Regions from separate parts of the Acetobacter sp. ESL1128 genome, predicted to be linked through region 1. Evidence: predicted binding sites of a transcription regulator. Region 1 holds the regulator's gene; each other region holds the start of a gene.
The links. Region 1 encodes LexA, which represses DNA repair genes until DNA is damaged. Its sites were predicted from a motif close to TGTTCTANNTANGTTC; they were not measured.
Positions count from the first base shown of each region.

Region 1 (3,279 bases):
CCTGTGTGACGTTCCTACAGGCTGTGCGCAGGACAATGGAACAGGACGTACAATGACAGACCCGCAGCACAGGGAGCGGATACGCCGCAGTTTTGACCGAGCCGAAGGGTATGATGGTGCCGCAACGCTGCAGCGCCTTGCCGCCCACAGCCTTGCCGCACGGCTTGTCCGTGCGCTGGACGGCAGAAAACCCACCCGTATTCTGGAAATAGGGTGTGGCACCGGCCTGCTGACTGAACTGTTGGCCCGGAACTGGCCGGAAGCACAGATTGTCGCAACCGATTTTGCCCCGCAAATGCTCGAACGCGCCAGCCGTCGCGCCATCCTGCGGACAGAGTTCAAACTCATGGACGCCGCCAACCCCACGGTTGAAGGCCCGTTTGATGTGGTCTGCGGTAATCTGGTCATGCAATGGTTGGAGCAGCCTGAGCAGGTCATGGAGCGGCTGGGTGGGCTTTTGGCTCCGGGTGGCGTGCTGGCGGTTTCTACCCTGCTGGACGGGACATTCGCGGAGTGGAAAGCCGCCTGTGCGAGCGAAGGTGTGCAACCCGCCACACCGCATTACCCGCAGGCCGGGCAGATACAGGCATGGACGCCATGGCTGTTCGCAGGTCTGTGGGAGAGCGAGAGCTGTGTGCAGGCTTTTGGCTCCGGTCTGGAGTTTGTCAGGCACCTCAAGGCAACGGGGGCTTCTGTTCCGCAGGCCGGGCGTAAACCAATGGGGGCGGCAGCGCTCCGGCGGGTTGCGCGTAGGCTGGACCACTCCGGGGCCGCCATAACGTGGCAACTGGCCTATGGCTGTTTTCGCAAGCCGCCGGTTGCGGGGGTATTTGTTACAGGCACGGATACGGGGGTGGGTAAAACCCTTGTTTCCGCCTGTCTGGTCCGGCGGTGGCAGGCCATATACTGGAAACCCCTGCAAAGTGGTCTGGCGGATGAGGCAGGAGATACCTCCACCGTTGCCCATCTTGCGCAGGGGGCTGAGTGTTTGCCACCGGCTGGGGCGTTTCAGGCTTCGCTTTCCCCTCAGGCTGCAGCCGAGGCGGAGGGCGCGCATGTAAGCCGCGCCCAGCTTGCGTTGCTGGAAGTCGAGGATGGCAGGCTGCTGGTGGTGGAAGGTGCTGGTGGGGTGATGGTCCCCGCAACGGATGAATTGATGATGCTGGACTTGGCCGCAATATGGGGGCTGCCGGTTGTGCTGGTGGCCCGCAGCGGGTTGGGCACACTCAACCATACACTGCTCAGCCTACAGGTATTACGTAGCCGGGGCGTAGCAGTGGCGGGGGTTGTGCTGAATGGCCCGCCTAATCCGGCTAATAGCCGCACCATTGCGCAACTGGGCAAGGTCCGTATTCTGGCGCAGGTGGAGCATATGCCGGCACTTTCTCCCGCTTCCGTGGCAGAGGCGGCGGCCACATTCCCGGCGTGGGAGGCCGTTTGCACAAGGCCTTAACGGCATGTGAGTATTTGCAGGCAGGAAAAGCACAAAAGCCACGTCCTAATCAGGCGTGGCCTTTGGTGTTTAGTAATGGCGGATCAAACCGGCCAGATGGCCCTGAATAACCAGCCGTTCAGCGGGAACAATGCGGGTTTCGTAGCGGGCATTGGCGGGCTCAAGGGCGATCATGTTGCCTTTACGGCGCAGACGTTTGAGCGTGACTTCCTGCCCGTCAATCAGGGCGACGATAATCTGCCCGTTTTCGGCCTGATCCGATTTTTTGATAATGACCTGATCGCCATCCAGAATCCCGGCTTCGATCATGGAATCCCCGGCGACTTCCAGCGCGTAATAATCCCCTGACCCCAGCATGTCCGCGGGGATGGAGAGGGAGTTGGACGTATCTGCCAGTGCTTCAATCGGCAGCCCGGCGGCAATGCGGCCATAAAGCGGGATTTTAACCGGGTCCTGCTTTTGTCGGGTAAAACTGCCACGAATGACGTTGGTTGGCAGTTCCTCCTCCATTTCGGGGAGCTGGATGACTTCCAGCGCGCGGGCGCGGTGGTGGTGGCGGCGCAGAAAGCCGCGTTCTTCCAGCCCCGAAATCAGGCGGTGGATGCCGGACTTGGAGCGCAGGCCCATGGCCTCACGCATTTCGTCAAAAGAGGGGGAAAAGCCGGTCTGCTTGAGGTGCGAATCAATAAAAAGAAGAAGCTTGTGCTGTTTTCGGGTCAGCATGTCGCACCTCGAGCTGTCTGTTTGTAATGGAACATCAATCTTATGGTTTGTTCTATGTAGGTTCTTGTTTTTGTCAATATCAAAATCAGGGCAGGGGCATAATCTGGCACGCTGTGCCTGCTTTTTGGGCGGGGTCGTGGGGAGGGCGTATAATCAGCGCCTGACTTTTGGACAGAATGTTCAGCTGTGCAGAATCCTGCGGCCCAAACGGGGTAGCAACAAGCTGGCCTTCCTGCGTGGTCTGGAGTGTGGCGCGCAAAAAATCCTGCCGTTGGTCATTTTCGGGCACATCTGCACCTAGGAGTGCGGTCTGTGTTTGCATGGTGTCGGCCACGGCAATGCCCATGAGCTTGTGCAGGGCTGGCAGCACAAATACCAGACTGCAAACCAGTGCTGCCACGGGGTTGCCGGGCAGGCCAAGCACAGGCATGCCGTGGAGTGTGCCAGACATGAGCGGCTTGCCCGGACGCATGGCAATTTTCCAGAAGTCCTGGACAAGTCCGGCTTTTTCCAGCGTCGGACGCACCAGATCGTAAGCGCCTACACTGGCGCCGCCAATGGTGATCAGCATGTCCAGATCACGGGTATGAGCAAATGCGTTGGAGAGCGATGTGGCGTTGTCACGCGCAACGGGCAGCACAATGGAGTCTGCCCCGTTCTGCCCCAGCAGGGCTGCCAGCATGAAGGATGCGGAATTGAAAATACCATCAGGCGGGGCAGTATCACCGGGCAGGAGAATTTCGTCCCCCGTAGCCAGAATCCCCACACGGGGGCGGCGGAACACTGGTAGCCAGACCAGCCCGCCAGCGGCTGCCAGGCCTATATCCCGCGGGCCGAGTCTGCTGCCTGCGCTCAACAGCACGGCACCTTGGGCAAAGTCCTGCCCCTGCCGGCGAATAAACTGCCCTGCCGTGGCAGCCTGCGTTAGCGTGATCTGCTGGCCTGCTCGCTGGGTGTTTTCCTGAATAATAATGGCATCCGCCCCGGCAGGTATCTGGCTCCCCGTAAACAGCCGGATACACTCACCCGCAGCCACGGTGCGGGCAGACGGTCTGCCTGCGGGGGCCTCGTCGATAATCTGCAATACAGCGCCAGGCCGGGTA
Region 1 covers NZ_CP196369.1:1,634,608-1,637,886, reverse strand. The annotation lists gene ACSYTG_RS07630 (alpha/beta fold hydrolase) at 1-56, shown strand, start outside; gene bioD (dethiobiotin synthase) at 53-1,453, shown strand; gene lexA (transcriptional repressor LexA) at 1,523-2,176, opposite strand; gene ACSYTG_RS07615 (molybdopterin molybdotransferase MoeA) at 2,262-3,279, opposite strand, start outside.

Region 2 (3,279 bases), 770 kb from region 1:
CACACCGGCTCCCCCTGCCCTGCCAGATGGCAGCGGCCGGGTCAGGCGGGCAAGGCGCACGGCAAAGCGGTCTATCCCCTGATTATTGAACCCCATGCGGTTGATAACCGCCCGGTCCTCCTCCAGCCGGAACAGCCGCGGCTTGGGGTTGCCCGGCTGCGGGCGGGGGGTCACGGTCCCGGCCTCAACAAACCCGAAACCCAAACGGGCGAGCGGGCGCAGCACGCGGGCGTTCTTGTCAAACCCGGCGGCTATGCCAATGGGGTTGGAAAAACGCATACCCAGCGCGCGCGTGGCAAGAGCCGGGTCATCCTCGGGGCGCTTGAAGGGGACGGAAATGCCCAGCGTAAGGGCATCTATGGCAAGCTCATGCGCTTTTTCGGGGTCAAGTTTGCGCACAAGCGGCAGGGAGAGGGATGCTAGCACTGACATGCCCTTTGTACTGCCCCAAGCCGCCCCCTAAGGAAAGAGAAAAAACCAGCCCCGCGACCACACGATTATTGCCCAAAGTTTTACTTGCAACTAAGAGTGATTCTCATTTAATGATCCTCCATGACCGATAGCTAGGGAGGGAGGCGTTGCCTCCGGATCACGCCATGCAGCATACACCTGTGTACCTTACCGACCTTGCCGCAAGTGAACGGCTGACCCTGTGGACCATCCGCCGCCTTGCTGGCGCCCCTCCCCCCTGCGGGGCAGCACCGGGTGCATCGGGCAGCCTGTTCCTGCCCTGCTTCCGGCAGGAGTTTATGGCTGTCTCCCAAGCTTTTCAGGATGCGCTAACCGACATGGCCGCGCATGAAATGCCCGCACTGGATATTTGCGCAGGCAGCACACTGGCCGTAACCGAAACCGAATATAATCTGCTCCTCGCCACCGAAGCCGCACAGAATGAGCGGGAAACGGACATGCAGGCCCTGTTGAGCCCCCTGCTCCCCTTTGCGCGCCTGCGCCAGCGCATGGTGGCGGCCCTGACCACTCTGGGCGCATGCCTTGCGGGCGCGGGCTACTGGCTCTCCCACCATGCGGCGCGCCCTTTGCAGCAGCCCGTAGCCATGCCGCGCATGAGCCGTGCCGCCTACCCTGCAACCGCAGCCCTTTCGGTCGCACGGTGGCATGATCTGGATATGAGCATCGCCCATTCGTGGCGTTATGCGCCACCACGCCGCAATTTTGCGCAACACAACCCCGGTTAAGCCTGCCGGGCACACCACAGCTTGAGCACTGCGCAGGAATGAGCCCGCAAGATACGTTCTCTTTCTGTTCCATTTTGGTGCGGTTCATGCCATAGTGGCCGGGCCATGCCTACGCCCATACGCCGCATTATCCACATCGACATGGATGCATTTTATGCGTCGGTCGAACAACGCGACAACCCGGCCCTTAAAGGGCGACCGGTTGCCGTAGGCCATTGCCAGGAACGTGGCGTTGTGGCCGCCGCCAGCTACGAAGCCCGCAAATTTGGCGTGCGCTCTGCCATGCCCTCCCTTATTGCGCGGCGCAAATGCCCCGAACTGGTTTTTGTTCCCCCAAGGTTTGATGCCTACAGGGCTGTATCGGCCCAGATTCACGCCATTTTTTCGCGCTATACATCTCTTGTTCAGCCGCTCTCGCTGGATGAGGCTTATCTGGACATCACCCAGCCCTTACTCCGCCGTGCCTCCGCCACCGCCATTGCGGAGGAAATCAGGGCCAGCATTTTTGAACAGACCGGGCTAACCGCCTCGGCCGGGGTCTCCTACAACAAATTTCTGGCCAAACTGGCATCGGACTACCGCAAACCCAACGGCCTGTTTGTTATTCCACCGGGCATGGGGGAGGCTTTTGTAGCACCGCTGCCGGTTGGCACCTTCCACAGCATCGGCCCGGCCACGGCCCGACGCATGAACGGTCTGGGCATTCATACCGGGGCAGACCTGCGCGCCTGTGCACTGGATATTCTCAAACACCATTTTGGCAAGGCTGCCACGTTTTACCACGGCATTGCCCGCGGCGTGGACAACCGACCGGTTGAACCCAACAGACCAAGAAAATCCCTTGGAAAAGAAACAACTTTTTTACAGGACCTGCATGCCGCCCCCGAGCTGGAACAGGCCATGGACAAACTTGTAACACTGGTCTGGGCTGGCTGCCTAAAGCGTGAGATCAGCGGGCGCACGGTCACACTCAAACTCCGCCATTCGGATTTTACACAACTGACGCGCAGCCAGTCCTTCCCCCATCCCATCCAGAACGAAACCGCCTTACGAGACGCCGGGAGCCGGCTGCTGGCGCCCCTGCTCCCCCTTGCCAAGCCCGTCCGGCTTTTGGGCATATCGCTTGCCGGGCTGAGTGTAGCGGGGCAGCCCGCGGCAGACCGCCAGCTTTCCCTGCTGCCATAAGGCAACATGTGCAGCATAATCCGCTGCCAGATTGACCACATCCAGTACAACACAGAAAATGTTTTGATTTCAAAATATGTTGAAAGTCAACATTCCTTCATCACAAGGAAAACCCGCCAAAAATTGCGGATACGCAAAGACTACAGGGCAAACAACAAAACCCGATACCCAGCAGATACACTAATTTTGATCTCGTAAGCATCTTTACACCCGCGATAATTCAGGGCAACCGATACAGTTCCATTACAAAACAGTGTCTCTGTAAGGTTGGCTGAATGACTGCGCCCCCCTCCCCGTTTTCCAACGTCGTACCCACTGGCGCAGTCAAACCCGCACACAAGCGCCCATATGGGCACAAAACAGGACCAGCACCCGCAGACTTGCCGGGCAGGAACGGCACAGCAGACGCCCCCATGAGCACATTGCTGATACAGCAGGCCAAGCGGCTTTTTGCCCGCACCTGCCTGTATGGCTCCATGCACTGGCGTTTACCTGCCACGCTTGGCGTGCCAGCCCTTGCCATGGCCGCCACGCCCACTTGGGCAGCCGATGCAAACAGCACCACCACCACACAGACCCAGAGTGAGCAGGAGGCAAAACCGCAGTGGTACACTGGCTCCCTTGTCTCCCCCTCCGGGGCCATGACCAAAAAAGGCATGATCGCGTGGGAACCGTACATGACCTACAGCCAGCCGGTTGGGCAGTTTAACAGCAATGGTGTGAGCCAGCCCATGCACCCACGGCAAAAGGCCGTTAGTAACTTTACGCTGTATAAATACGCAATTACGGATGCGATCAGTATCCAGCTGACCCCCGTTATCGAGTATCGCTGGAAAAAAGGTGACAACACCAGCAGCGGTTTAAAGTTTGGTGACCTGCCGGTGGACCTGATGTGGCG
Region 2 covers NZ_CP196369.1:2,408,690-2,411,968, forward strand. The annotation lists gene ACSYTG_RS11280 (quinone-dependent dihydroorotate dehydrogenase) at 1-432, opposite strand, end outside; gene ACSYTG_RS11285 (hypothetical protein) at 597-1,196, shown strand; gene dinB (DNA polymerase IV) at 1,302-2,381, shown strand; gene ACSYTG_RS11295 (transporter) at 2,903-3,279, shown strand, end outside.
Region 2: the regulator LexA is predicted to act here: its motif matches at 1,262-1,277, upstream of dinB (DNA polymerase IV).

Region 3 (3,279 bases), 390 kb from region 1:
AACCAGATCGGAAATATGGCCCAACTCAAGCAGGCTCATGCCTTCTGGCGGGCGGGAGCGCGCGCTCCCCCGGGCTATGCGGCGTGGCAGAACGGCCTGTGTAAAGCCCAGCTTGGCGGCCTCCTTAAGCCGTGCATCCGCCTGCGACACCTGCCTGACCTCCCCCGATAACCCGACCTCTCCAAAATACACGGCACCGGGGCTTGTGGGTACACCACTGGCGGCAGAAACCAGAGCCGCTGCCACAGCCAGATCGGCCGCAGGCTCAACCACCCGAAGCCCACCGGCCACATTAAGGTAAACATCCATGCCCGATAGCTTGAGCCCGCAACGTGTTTCCAGCACCGCCAGCAGCATGGCCAGACGCCCGCTGTCCCACCCCACCACGGCCCGGCGGGGCGCGCCATCCCCCCCTTTGGGGGAGAGCAGCGCCTGCACCTCCAGCAGCACGGGGCGCGACCCTTCCAGCCCGGCAAACACGGCGGAACCGGCAATATTGCCCCGCCGCTCGGCCAAAAACAGGGCAGAAGGATTGCTGACCTCCTCCAGCCCACGGTCTGTCATGGCGAATACGCCAATCTCATCTGTCGCGCCGTAGCGGTTTTTGGCAGCGCGCAGAATACGGAACTGGTGCCCCCGGTCGCCTTCAAAATACATGACCGCATCCACCATGTGCTCCAGCACACGCGGGCCAGCCAGTGCGCCCTCCTTGGTCACATGCCCGACCAGAATAAGGCTGAAGCCCCGGCGCTTGGCCGCCCTGATCAGCTCAAACGCGCAGGCCCGCACCTGCGAGACTGTTCCGGGCGCGCTATCCACCGTTTCCAGCCACATGGTCTGGATGGAATCGATCACCACCACCTTAACGTCCGGCTCGGCCTCAAGCGTTGCCACAATATCCGCAACGTTAATGGAGGCCGCCAGGTCCAGACTGGATTCCGCAACCCCCAGACGGATGGCGCGCAGGCGGATCTGGTCTACCGCCTCTTCCCCCGAAATGTAGAGAACCCGCTCCCCCTTGCCCGCCAGACGGCTGGCCGCCTGCAACAGCAGGGTGGATTTGCCAATACCCGGGTCCCCCCCGACCAGCACCACAGAGGCCGGAACCAGCCCGCCGCCCAGCACCCGGTCCAGCTCCGCAATACCCGTGCCCGTGCGCGGGGGAAGTTCAACCTTGCCCCCCAGCCCGTGCAGTTGCACGCGCCGCCCCTTGCCTGCGCGGGGGGATGCCGAGGAGGCCGCCAGAGGCTCCACGGCCATTTCTTCCAGCGTGTTCCATTCCTGGCAGGCATCACACTGGCCTGCCCACTTGGCATGAACAGCGCCGCACGCTTTGCACACATACTGGCGGGACGTTTTTTTGGCCACGAAGACTCCCCTGTTCCTGCCCTGCTGGAGCGTTATAAATGGAATAAAACAAGAACAAACTCAAGCCCCGGCACAGGCAGTGCCCCACACCACACCAGTGCGTGGCCTCCCTTCAGGGCCGACAAAACAAAACCATGCTTTGACGAACCCGGCCCGAACGGGTTACGGCTCACACCACAGCAGACCCAGACCACACACAACAGGAACAGACAGCCCGAACCCATGGATATGGTGCTTGATCTTGTGGCCCGCACAGGCCGCGCCACACTCTCGCTTATCCGCAGTGCGGGCGCTCTCGCGCTCTTTGCACTGGCGGGGTTGTCCCACATTCTGCGGCCACCGTTCTATGGGCGTGTGTTTGTACGCACATTTCTGGAAACCGGGTTTTTCTCCCTGCCGGTTGTGGCCCTGACCGCCCTGTTCTCGGGCGGGGTTATTGCGCTGCAATCCTATACGGGTTTTGCACAGTACCACGCCCAGAGCGCCATAGCCGGGATTGTGGTGCTGGCCGTAACCCGCGAACTTGGGCCCGTGCTGGCTGGCCTTATGGTGGCTGGCCGTGTGGGGGCCGCCATGGCCGCCCAGATTGGTACCATGCGCGTGACTGACCAGATTGATGCGCTGAGCACGCTCTCCACCAACCCCATGAAGTATCTGGTCGCCCCCCGCCTGCTGGCAGGCATGATCGCCCTGCCCCTGCTGGTTCTGGTGGCAGACGTACTGGGGGTGGCTGGTGGCTTTACGGTTGCCGTGGTCAAGCTCGGGTTTTCTCCCACCGCTTATATTACGGCAACGCTTAACTCGGTTAAGGTCATGGACGTAACGGTGGGTCTGGTTAAGGCCGGGCTGTTCGGGTTCCTGATCACGCTCATGGGCTGCTATTATGGCTATAACAGCAAGGGCGGGGCCGAGGGCGTAGGCTCTGCCACCACATCGGCCGTTGTGGTGGCCTCCATTCTACTGCTGGCCTTTGACTACCTGATTACAGACCTGTTCTTTTCACAATGAGTGCCGCAGCCATGGACCAGAGCATGACCAGTGCTCCCCCCAAAATCCGTATTCGGGACCTGCACAAATCCTTCGGGGATAAAAAGGTGCTCGATGGCATTTCGCTCGATGTGCCGCAGGGAACGTCGTTTGTCATTATTGGCGGGTCAGGCTCTGGCAAGTCCGTTCTGCTCCGCTGCATTCTGGGCCTGATGACCCCGGATTCGGGCAGTATTGAAATTGATGGCGAGGACGTACTTGCAGCCTCCGCCAAGCGGCGCGACCAGCTCCGTAGCGAAATTGGCATGCTGTTCCAGAACGGCGCGCTGTTTGACAGCCTGCCCGTATGGGAAAACGTGACCTTTGGCCTGCTCGCCCTCAACAAGCTGACCCGTGCCAATGCACGCGACAAGGCCGGGGCCATTCTGGAGCAGGTGGGGCTGGCCCCTTCCGTGGGGGACCTGTTCCCTTCCGAGCTGTCTGGCGGCATGCAAAAACGTGTCGGGCTGGCGCGCGCCATTGCTGCCCAGCCCAACATTCTGTTTTTTGATGAACCCACAACCGGGCTGGACCCGATTATGGGTGCTGTCATTGACGGGCTGATTGTGGATTGCGTTAAAAAGCTCGGCTCCACCGCCATTGCCATTACGCATGACATGGCCTCCGCCCAGCGGATCGGGGATGAAGCCGCCATGCTCTACAAGGGCAAACTTGTCTGGCAGGGGGCTGCGGCATCGCTCATGGATAGCGGCAACGATTACGTGGACCAGTTTACCCACGGCCGCCGCCAAGGCCCGATTACCATGGAATTAAGACGATAACGATTTTAACGGCCTTCTAATTACCTTGCCCATGGCAGGCGGGAATGAGATAGAGACACTCATATCCATTTGTGGAGAAAGACACATAATGAAACGTGCGGTT
Region 3 covers NZ_CP196369.1:2,020,995-2,024,273, forward strand. The annotation lists gene radA (DNA repair protein RadA) at 1-1,368, opposite strand, end outside; gene ACSYTG_RS09340 (MlaE family ABC transporter permease) at 1,591-2,376, shown strand; gene ACSYTG_RS09345 (ABC transporter ATP-binding protein) at 2,388-3,176, shown strand; gene ACSYTG_RS09350 (hypothetical protein) at 3,265-3,279, shown strand, end outside.
Region 3: the regulator LexA is predicted to act here: its motif matches at 1,410-1,425, upstream of radA (DNA repair protein RadA).